3 linked regions of the Methylococcus capsulatus genome follow. The protein of the gene in region 1 interacts with the protein of each later gene in a pairwise test. Links are inferred from orthologs where the notes say so. Each region holds a gene or a part of one and is shown on either strand. Other genes may lie near its edges. The genes, in order: ftsZ, zapD and rlmN.

Region 1 (2,936 bases):
CAGAAATGCATCCAGCGCTGCGGCCTGGAGGTCGACGATATCGTGCTCGAACAACTGGCGTCGAGCCAGGCCGTCCTGACGGACGATGAGAAGGAACTCGGCGTGTGCCTGGTGGATATCGGCGGCGGGACCACGGACATCGCGGTGTTCACCGACGGCGCCATCCGCCACACCGCCGTGATCCCCATCGCCGGCGATCAGGTGACCAACGACATCGCCGTGGCGCTGCGCACGCCCACGCCCCATGCCGAGACACTGAAGCTCAAGCATGCCTGTGCGCTGACCCAGCTCGCAGACATCGAAGACACGATCGAAGTGCCCAGCATCGGTGACCGGCCGTCCCGGCAGATTTCCAGGCTCAATCTTGCCGAGATTGTGGAGCCGCGTTATGAAGAATTGTTGCTGCTAGTGCAGGCGGAACTGCGCCGGGCGGGTTTCGACGATCTGATCGCGGCAGGCATCGTGCTGAGTGGCGGTAGTTCGCGGGTCGAAGGACTGGTGGAGCTGGCGGAAGAAATCTTCCACATGCCGGTGCGGCTGGGCGTGCCTTATACGGTTTCCGGTCTCAACGACGTGATTCGCAATCCGGCCTACGCCACCGGAGTGGGGTTGTTGCTGCATGGACGGCAGCATCTGTTTTCCGGGGATCGCCCCCTGCTGGGAGGTGGCGGTTTCAGGAGTATTTGGCTGCGCATGAAGAATTGGTTTCAGGGAAATTTCTGAGATTTTCGGTTTTTCCGGATAGCCCGTATTCAGAGGGGATGGGAACATGAAATTTGAACTCGTAGATTCATTCAGCCCGAACGCGGTCATCAAGGTGATCGGCGTCGGCGGCGGCGGCGGCAATGCCGTCAATCACATGGTGAGCAGTCAGATCGAGGGCGTGGATTTCATCTGCGCCAATACCGATGCCCAGGCGCTGCGGAACCTCGGTGCGCGCACCGTCATCCAGCTGGGCAACAATCTGACGAAGGGTCTGGGTGCCGGGGCCAACCCGGACATCGGCCGGCAGGCTGCGCTCGACGACCGCGAGCGCATCCTCGAAGTGCTGGATGGTGCGGACATGGTGTTCATTACCGCGGGCATGGGTGGCGGCACCGGTACCGGCGCGGCGCCCGTCATCGCGGAAATCGCCAAGGAAGCCGGCATTCTTACCGTTGCAGTGGTGACCAAACCGTTCCCCTTCGAAGGCCGTAAGCGCCGACTGGTTGCGGACAAGGGAATCGCAGAGCTCAGCCAGTTCGTGGATTCCCTCATCACCATTCCGAACGAGAAGCTCCTTCCCGTGCTGGGCAAGGATGTGAGCCTGATGGCCGCGTTCGCGGCGGCGAACGACGTGCTGCTGGGGGCGGTGCAGGGCATCGCCGAGCTGATCACCCGTCCCGGACTCATCAACGTGGATTTCGCCGACGTGCGCACGGTCATGTCGGAAATGGGTGTGGCGATGATGGGTACGGGGGTAGGCAGCGGCCCGACTCGTGCGCGGGACGCTGCCGAGCGTGCGATCGCCAGCCCGCTGTTGGAAGACATCAGCCTGTCCGGCGCGAAGGGCATTCTGGTCAACATCACCGGTGGGCTCGATCTCGCCATCGGCGAATTCGACGAAGTGGGCAATGCGGTCAAGGACTACGCTTCCGACGAGGCGATGGTCGTCATCGGAACCGTGATTGATCCGGAGATGCAGGACGAAGTTCGCGTTACCGTGGTGGCGACCGGACTCTCGGGCCAGTCGCAGACCGTTTCCGATGCGCCGCTGAAGCTGGTGCACAAACAGACCGGCGAAATCGACTACGAACAGATGCAGCGCCCGACGGTGCTGCGCAAACAGCCCAAACACGAGCCGCGCGGTGAACCCAGCAAAGAAATGGATCTCGAGTATCTCGATATCCCTGCATTCCTGCGCCGCCAGGCTGATTGAGTTTAGGACACCTGCTCTTTCTCCACGCCTTGAACAGCTCTTTCGGGAAACACGTGGACCGTGGCCCGGATGACGCATCGAAAGACCTACCGGATTGGCCGCCGCGCGGCGGCCCCACAGAAGGGGGACATTTGTATGATCAAACAAAGAACCTTGAAAAACGTCATCCGCGCCACCGGCGTGGGTCTTCATACCGGTGAGAAAGTTTATCTTACACTCAGGCCGGCGGCACCCAATTCAGGCATCAAATTCAGACGGGTCGATCTCGCCGAGCCGGTGGTGATCGACGCGCGGCCCGACAACGTCGGCGACACCACCCTGTCGACGACGCTGGTGAAGGGCGAGGTGCGCATCTCCACGGTGGAGCATCTGCTTTCCGCTTTCGCCGGGCTAGGTATCGACAACGCCTACGTCGACGTCAGCGCGCCGGAAGTACCGATCATGGACGGCAGCGCCGGCCCCTTCGTTTTTCTGATCCAGTCCGCTGGGGTGCAGGAACAGGAGGCGCCAAAGCAGTTCATCCGCATCAAGCGGCCGTTGCAGGTCGAGGAGGGCGACAAATGGGCTCGGTTCGAGCCTTATGACGGTTTCAAGGTGACGTTCACCATCGATTTCGACCATCCGGTGTTCGACAAGGACTCGCAGACCGCCAGCGTCGAGTTTTCCTCGACCAGTTTTGTCAAAGAGATCGCCCGCGCCCGTACCTTCGGCTTCATGCGCGACATCGAAATGCTGCGCAAAAACCGTCTGGCCCTGGGCGGCTCCATGGACAACGCCATCGTCGTGGACAAATACCGAGTGCTCAACGAGGACGGGCTGCGCAGCGGGGACGAGTTCGTCAAGCACAAGATCCTCGACGCCATTGGCGACCTCTATCTCCTCGGGCACAGCCTGATCGGTTCATTCACCGGTTACAAGTCCGGCCACGGGCTCAACAATCACCTGCTGCGCGAACTCCTGAAGGCGCGTGATGCCTGGGAAACCGTGAGTTTCGAAGACGAGAAGTTCGCCCCGATCT
Region 2 (3,044 bases), 1.8 Mb from region 1 along the record:
GGCCCGCCAGCTTCGGACCCGCATCGAGGCCTGCATTCCTTCCCGTTTCGGTACGCTGGCCCGGATCACAGCCGGCTTGCGGGAACGGGTCCGGCAGGCGATTCCCGAGCCGCGAGCTCGCCGGCATTTCTGGGAGCGGACACTGCAAGGGCCGGCTGCGGAGCTGGCACTGCAGGGGCGCCAAGAAGAAGCCGAGCGCCTGCTGCTCGAGGCGGCGGACGCCGCCCGGCAAGAGGCAGCGGAGCGGGGATCGGTCGCACTGGTCGGCGCCGGCCCCGGCGATCCGGACTTGTTGACCCTACGCGCCTTGCGCCTGATCCAGGAGGCCGACGTCGTCGTCTACGATCGTCTGGTCTCGCCTGAGATCCTGGCGCTGGTGCGGCGGGACGCACGACGCGTCTATGCAGGCAAGGAACGCAGCCGCCATAGCATTCCGCAGGACAACATCAACGCGCTGCTAGTGAATCTGGCCGCCGAAGGCAACCGCGTGGTCCGCCTCAAAGGCGGCGACCCTTTCATTTTCGGGCGGGGCGGCGAAGAGATCGAAACTCTGATGGCGCGCGGCATTCCGTTCCAGGTGGTTCCGGGGATCACGGCGGCATCGGGATGTGCCGCCTATGCCGGTATCCCCTTAACCCACCGCGATCATGCGCATGCCTGCGTGTTCGTCGCCGGCCAGCTGAAGGATGGCACCCTCCAGGGTCTGGACTGGCCTCAGCTCGTCCGGCCCCGTCAGACTGTGGTGGTCTACATGGGCTTGCATGGACTGCCGCAGATCTGCGCCGAACTGATCCGCCACGGCGCGCCGCCGTCCCGTCCGGCCGCACTGATCCAGCAGGGCACCACCCGCGACCAGAAGGTGGTGACCGCCACGCTGGAAACGCTCCCTGCCCGGGTCGCGGAGGCCGAAATCAGGGCGCCTACCCTGGTCATCATCGGCGATGTGGTGGAGCTGCGGGACAAACTGGCTTGGTACCACAGCCGGCAAGAAGCCGACGGAAGGGCTGGAAACGGCCAATAGGAACCGGGCTCAACCGGCGGGCGGTTTTGCGCCGTCATCGCGGTCTTCGGATGGATCCTCCGGGCCAATCGGCTCGCCGGGAATGGCATAATCCTCATTGACCCATCCGCCCAGATCGATCAGCCGGCAGCGTTCGCTGCAAAACGGCTTGAACTTCTGCGTTTCAGTCCAGGGCACCGGCTTGCCGCAGCGGGGGCAACGGACGACGGTGTAGACGCGCGACATCGGCAGGAAGCTTCAAAGCAGACAGGTGGTCAATTGGAAAGGCACGTCCTCGCTGCACTGGACGGGACGCTCGTTCGGCAGGCCGGTGAGGAAGCGGACCGTGAAACGGTGCTTTCCGCCGCTGATTTCAGCGAAATAGGGCAGCTCGATCGGCACCGCAACGCGAAGCAGTTGAACCGCTGCGGCATGATCCAGATTCTTCTGGAAGAATCCGCTATGGGCGGTTTCCCAGATGCCTGCGGCACTGTCACGGAGCAGGCCGAGAATGAGCGCAATCCCCTCCTGGACAGGATGGAAACAGTCCAGCCATTCGGTGGCCTCTTTCCTTCTTCGCTCGCCATCCCGCTCCAGCCAGAAATGGTAGCCTGGCAGATCGAACGAACAGGTGCCGCCCGGAATCGCCGTCCGCTGCGCGACTGATTTGAACAGCTCGTTCTCCATCACCTGATAGCCGATCCGTCCGCTATGGCCGTAGATGCGCTGACTGGCGGCATCGAGCTGGCTAAGAACCGAAGCCAGTGCCGCCTGGTCGATATGTTGGTTGCCCTGCATCTTGCCCAGCGCCCCGCCGAGCCGGTCGAGCTCCTTGAGCAGCTCCGATTTGATGTCGTTTCGGCTGAGCAGCGCGACGATCTCGTTCAAGGTCGCCACGACCGCACGGCAATCCCAGACCGAAGCGCCCTGATTGAAATGCCTGGCCTGCCGGAACAGCTGCTCCAGGCGCATAAACAAGCGCATCCGTTCGTTCAACGGAAACTCATAAACGATTTGATTCTTCAAGTTCGGGAAACCGGTCGGATTGGGGATAGGGGTAAGCCCGCGGGATCGTCGGACCGGACGAGCGGTTGACCGCGTCATTGTCAACTTTAGCCCCCATTAGTCAAGCTGCGGCGAGGGCACTGTAGCGTTTGTGCAAAGCGTCCACTTCCGCCTCCAGACTGGCTGTGTCGGAGGCATTGACGATGACATCGTCCGCCGCCGCCAGCCGCTCGCTGCGGGATACCTGGGCGGCCATGATGGCCCGCACCTCCTCGGGCCGCAGGCCACTGCGCCGGACCACCCGCTCGATCTGGAGAGTTTCCGGGCAATCCACGACCAACAGACGGTCTACGAACCTACGCCGTCCCGTCTCCAACAGCAGCGGAATGGACAGCACGCAATAGCTGCCTTCCGATCCCAGCACCAAGCGCGCGAGTTCGGCATAGACCAGGGGGTGCACGATCCCTTCCAGACGCTTGCGGGCCTTCGGATCGGCGAAGACACGGCGTCTCAGCGCCGCCCGGTCCAGTGTGCCGTCGGCCCCCAGGATTCCGCTGCCAAATGCCCGGATTACGGCCTTGAGCGCCGGCTGCCCCGGCTCCAGCAAGCGGTGCGCCACTTCGTCCGCGTCGAGCACCTCGACGCCGCGCGCTGCGAACAAACGAGCGACCGTGGATTTGCCGGCACCGATGCCGCCCGTCAAACCGACCACGAGCATTGCGACCCTAGCCTCCTCCGGCAGTAGCCCAGCGCCAATAGGCGTCGTTGAGCGTATTTCCCCACAACAGGGCAATCCAGCCACCCGCCGCCAGAAACGGCCCGAATGGAATCGGCGTATTCCTCTCCTTGCCGCCGACCGCCAGCACAATCGAACCGATCACCGCTCCCGAGATGGACGAGAACAGGATAATGACCGGCAGCATGGGCCAGCCCATCCAGGCGCCGAGCATGGCGAGCAGCTTGAAGTCACCGAACCCCATGCCCTCCCGACCGGTCAGCAGCAGAAAGCCGCGATGCACCGTCCATAGCAGGAGATAGC
Region 3 (3,154 bases), 770 kb from region 1 along the record:
GATCCGGCCCTGGCCACGGGAGCGGTGCGGATCAGTCTCGGCAAGGACAACACCGAAACCGAGGTGGAACAACTGCTGGCCGCGCTCGGTCGAATCCTCGAAACAGGAACGCAATGTTGACATTTCACGCTTACATCTTGAGGACATCATCATGGCTGTGACAGTGACCGAAAATGCCGCCGCACAGATAGCCAGGCAACTCCGGCGCCGCGGACGCGGGCTGGGACTGCGCCTGGGCATCCGGCAGGCAGGATGCTCGGGCTACGCCTACGTCGTGGATTACGCCGACGAAATCGCCGCAGACGACGCGGTATTCGAACAGCACGGCGTCAAGGTCGTGGTCAAAACCGCTGACCTGACTTACCTCGATGGCGTCGAAATCGACTACGCCCGGGAAGGACTGAACGAAGCCTTCCGCTTCCACAATCCCAAGGCCACCGCGAGTTGCGGCTGCGGTGAAAGCTTCGCGGTCTAAAGCCGCTCCGGCCGAGGCGCGATACTCCAAAACATTACAAAAATCCGGTAGAATCAATGGATTTTTTCCATCCGGGCGGTATCGCCCCGAATGGATGGGGCCAGCCCCCGTGCGATTTCAATCCACTCTAAAACGCAAGGAGATTCCATGGCGGTAGAACGCACCCTTTCCATCATCAAGCCGGACGCGGTCGCCAAGAACGTCATCGGCGAGATTTATTCCCGCTTCGAAAAGGCCGGCCTCAGGATCGTGGCCGCGAAGATGACCCAGCTCTCCCGTGAACAGGCCGAAGGCTTCTATGCTGTACACCGGGAACGCCCGTTCTTCAATGACTTGGTATCGTTCATGATCAGTGGCCCAGTCATGATCCAGGTGCTGGAAGGCGAGAACGCCATCGCCAAGAACCGCGAACTGATGGGTGCCACCAATCCCAGGGATGCCGCCCCCGGCACCATCCGCGCCGACTTCGCCGTCAGTATCGACGAGAATGCGGTGCACGGCTCCGATGGTCCGGAAACGGCGGCCCAGGAGATCGCCTATTTCTTCAAGAGCGATGAAATCCGCCCCCGTACCCGCTGACGCGGAAACCCGCGTCAATCTGCTCGATCTGGACCGGGAAGGCATGGAAGCCTTCTTCGTCCGCATCGGCGAAAAGCCGTTCCGCGCCTCGCAGCTGCTGCAATGGATCCATCAGCGCGGCGTCACCGACTTCGGCCTGATGACCAATCTGAGCAAAGCGCTGCGCAGCCGGTTGGAAGCCGTGAGCGAGATCCGGCCGCCCGAACTCGTGCTCGAGCAGCGCTCGGCTGACGGCACCCGCAAATGGGTGCTGCAGGTGGACGCCGTCAACCGGGTCGAGACCGTGCTTATCCCCGATGAGGGACGCAACACCCTGTGCGTCTCCTCACAGGTGGGCTGCTCGCTCGAATGCTCGTTCTGTTCCACCGCCCGTCAGGGATTCAACCGCAACCTGACGACATCCGAGATCATCGGCCAACTCTGGGTGGCGCAGCACCGACTCGGCGAAGAACAACGCATCAGCAACGTGGTGCTGATGGGCATGGGCGAGCCGCTGCTCAACTTCGGCAACGTGGTCGCCGCAACCCGGTTGATGATGGACGACTTCGCTTACGGCCTGTCGAAACGGCGGGTCACGCTCAGCACCTCCGGCATCGTACCGGCGCTGGACCGGCTGGCCGAGGTCAGCGACATCAGCCTGGCGGTGTCGCTGCACGCTCCCGACGACACCCTGCGCAACGAACTGGTCCCGATCAACCGCAAGTACCCCATCAGGGATTTGTTGGCCGCCTGTAAACGCTATGTCGGCACGGAAAACCGCCGCAAAATCACTTTCGAATACGTGATGCTGGAGGGGGTGAACGACCAGCCCGAACATGCCCGCGCCCTGATCCGGCTGCTGAGCCATGTGCCGTCCAAGGTCAACCTGATCCCGTTCAACCCCTTCCCGAACTCGGCTTACCGCTGCTCGCGCCCCGAGACCATCGCCCGCTTCGCCCAGATTCTCCAGGATGCCGGACTCATCACCACCACCCGCAAGACCCGGGGCCGTGACATCGACGCCGCCTGTGGCCAACTGGTAGGCAAGGTCAACGACCGCAGCCGGCGCCAGTTCCGTCTGCACGCCGCGCATTGATGATGAGAGGATGGCTGCCTTTGACTGCACTGCTGGGAACCATTGCCGCCTGCACTACGCCAGAGCAAAAGCCGCACGCGGCCAACGACCCCTACGGCGAGCTCAGCACTGCGGACGTCTATGTCCAGAAAGGCGTCCGCTACATGGCGCTGGGAGCCCTGGAAGCGGCTCTGGCCGACTTGAAGCATGCGGTGGAGCTGAACCCGGCCAACAGCGATGCGCACGACGCACTGGCCATTCTTTACGAAAAGCTGGGCCAGACCGCGCAAGCCGACCAGCATTTCCGCGAAGCCCTGGCATTGAACCCGGAAAATTACAGCGCCTTCAACAATTACGGACGTTTCCTCTGCCATACCGGACACACCCAGGAAGCCTTGGCCAAGTTCGAAGCCGCCTATTCGACCCCCCTCTACCCGCAACCCTGGATTCCCTTCTCCAATGCCGGGACCTGCCTGCGCCGTGCAGGCCGGACCGCGGAAGCCGAGCCGTATCTGCGCCGGGCGCTGGAGAAGAACCCCGGCTACCCACCGGCGCTGCTGGAAATGGCCCATGTCAGTCTGGAAGCACGGCAATACCTGTCCACCCGCGCCTTCCTGCAACGTTACCAGACCGTCGCCGCAGACACGCCGGAGACCCTCTGGCTCGGCGTCCAGACCGAACTGGCCCTGGGCGATGCCACCGAGGCCCGGCGACTAGCCGACCGGATCTGGGCGGAGTTTCCGGATTCGGGCGAAGCCGTGCAGGCGCGGCGCCTGTTCGGGAAACCGTGACCGCGCTTGCCCATCGCTAGACAGATCGACCCCATGAGCGAAAAAATCCAAGCCGTCCGTGGCATGCACGACATCCTGCCGGACATGACGCCGCGCTGGCAGCAGGTCGAACACCAGATCCGCAGCGTCATGGCTAGCTATGGCTACCGCGAGATCCGCCTGCCCATCGTCGAAAAGACCGAACTGTTCAAACGCTCCATCGGCGAAGTCACCGACATCGTCGAGAAAGAGATGTATGTCTTCGAGGACCGCAAC

What was found.
Region 2: the proteins of ftsZ (region 1) and zapD interact in binary tests that used the Escherichia coli proteins (3 or more experiments, as listed by UniProt). The link is inferred for Methylococcus capsulatus from one-to-one orthologs.
Region 3: the proteins of ftsZ (region 1) and rlmN interact in binary tests that used the Escherichia coli proteins (3 or more experiments, as listed by UniProt). The link is inferred for Methylococcus capsulatus from one-to-one orthologs.

What each region holds. Positions count from the first base shown.
Region 1 is NZ_CP104311.1:1,584,043-1,586,978, forward strand. What follows is about bases 63-2,843. They hold ftsZ (cell division protein FtsZ), read left to right. Parts: upstream 63-769; coding sequence 770-1,918; downstream 1,919-2,843. Other genes in these bases: ftsA (cell division protein FtsA), read left to right, coding at 63-723; lpxC (UDP-3-O-acyl-N-acetylglucosamine deacetylase), read left to right, coding at 2,054-2,843. Outside these bases: more of ftsA, read left to right, coding at 1-62; more of lpxC, read left to right, coding at 2,844-2,936. UniProt on the Escherichia coli protein: Essential cell division protein that forms a contractile ring structure (Z ring) at the future cell division site. The regulation of the ring assembly controls the timing and the location of cell division.
Region 2 is NZ_CP104311.1:3,379,355-3,382,398, forward strand. What follows is about bases 116-3,004. They hold zapD (cell division protein ZapD), read right to left. Parts: upstream 1,973-3,004; coding sequence 1,259-1,972; downstream 116-1,258. Other genes in these bases: cysG (siroheme synthase CysG), read left to right, coding at 116-1,021; N4J17_RS16300 (DNA gyrase inhibitor YacG), read right to left, coding at 1,031-1,246; coaE (dephospho-CoA kinase), read right to left, coding at 2,127-2,723; N4J17_RS16315 (prepilin peptidase), read right to left, coding at 2,731-3,004. In the rest of the region: more of cysG, read left to right, coding at 1-115; more of N4J17_RS16315, read right to left, coding at 3,005-3,044. UniProt on the Escherichia coli protein: Cell division factor that enhances FtsZ-ring assembly. Directly interacts with FtsZ and promotes bundling of FtsZ protofilaments, with a reduction in FtsZ GTPase activity.
Region 3 is NZ_CP104311.1:811,940-815,093, forward strand. Bases 80-3,078 are described here. They hold rlmN (23S rRNA (adenine(2503)-C(2))-methyltransferase RlmN), read left to right. Parts: upstream 80-1,028; coding sequence 1,029-2,129; downstream 2,130-3,078. Other genes in these bases: N4J17_RS03850 (cysteine desulfurase family protein), read left to right, coding at 80-120; N4J17_RS03855 (HesB/IscA family protein), read left to right, coding at 152-475; ndk (nucleoside-diphosphate kinase), read left to right, coding at 623-1,054; pilW (type IV pilus biogenesis/stability protein PilW), read left to right, coding at 2,150-2,899; hisS (histidine--tRNA ligase), read left to right, coding at 2,933-3,078. In the rest of the region: more of N4J17_RS03850, read left to right, coding at 1-79; more of hisS, read left to right, coding at 3,079-3,154.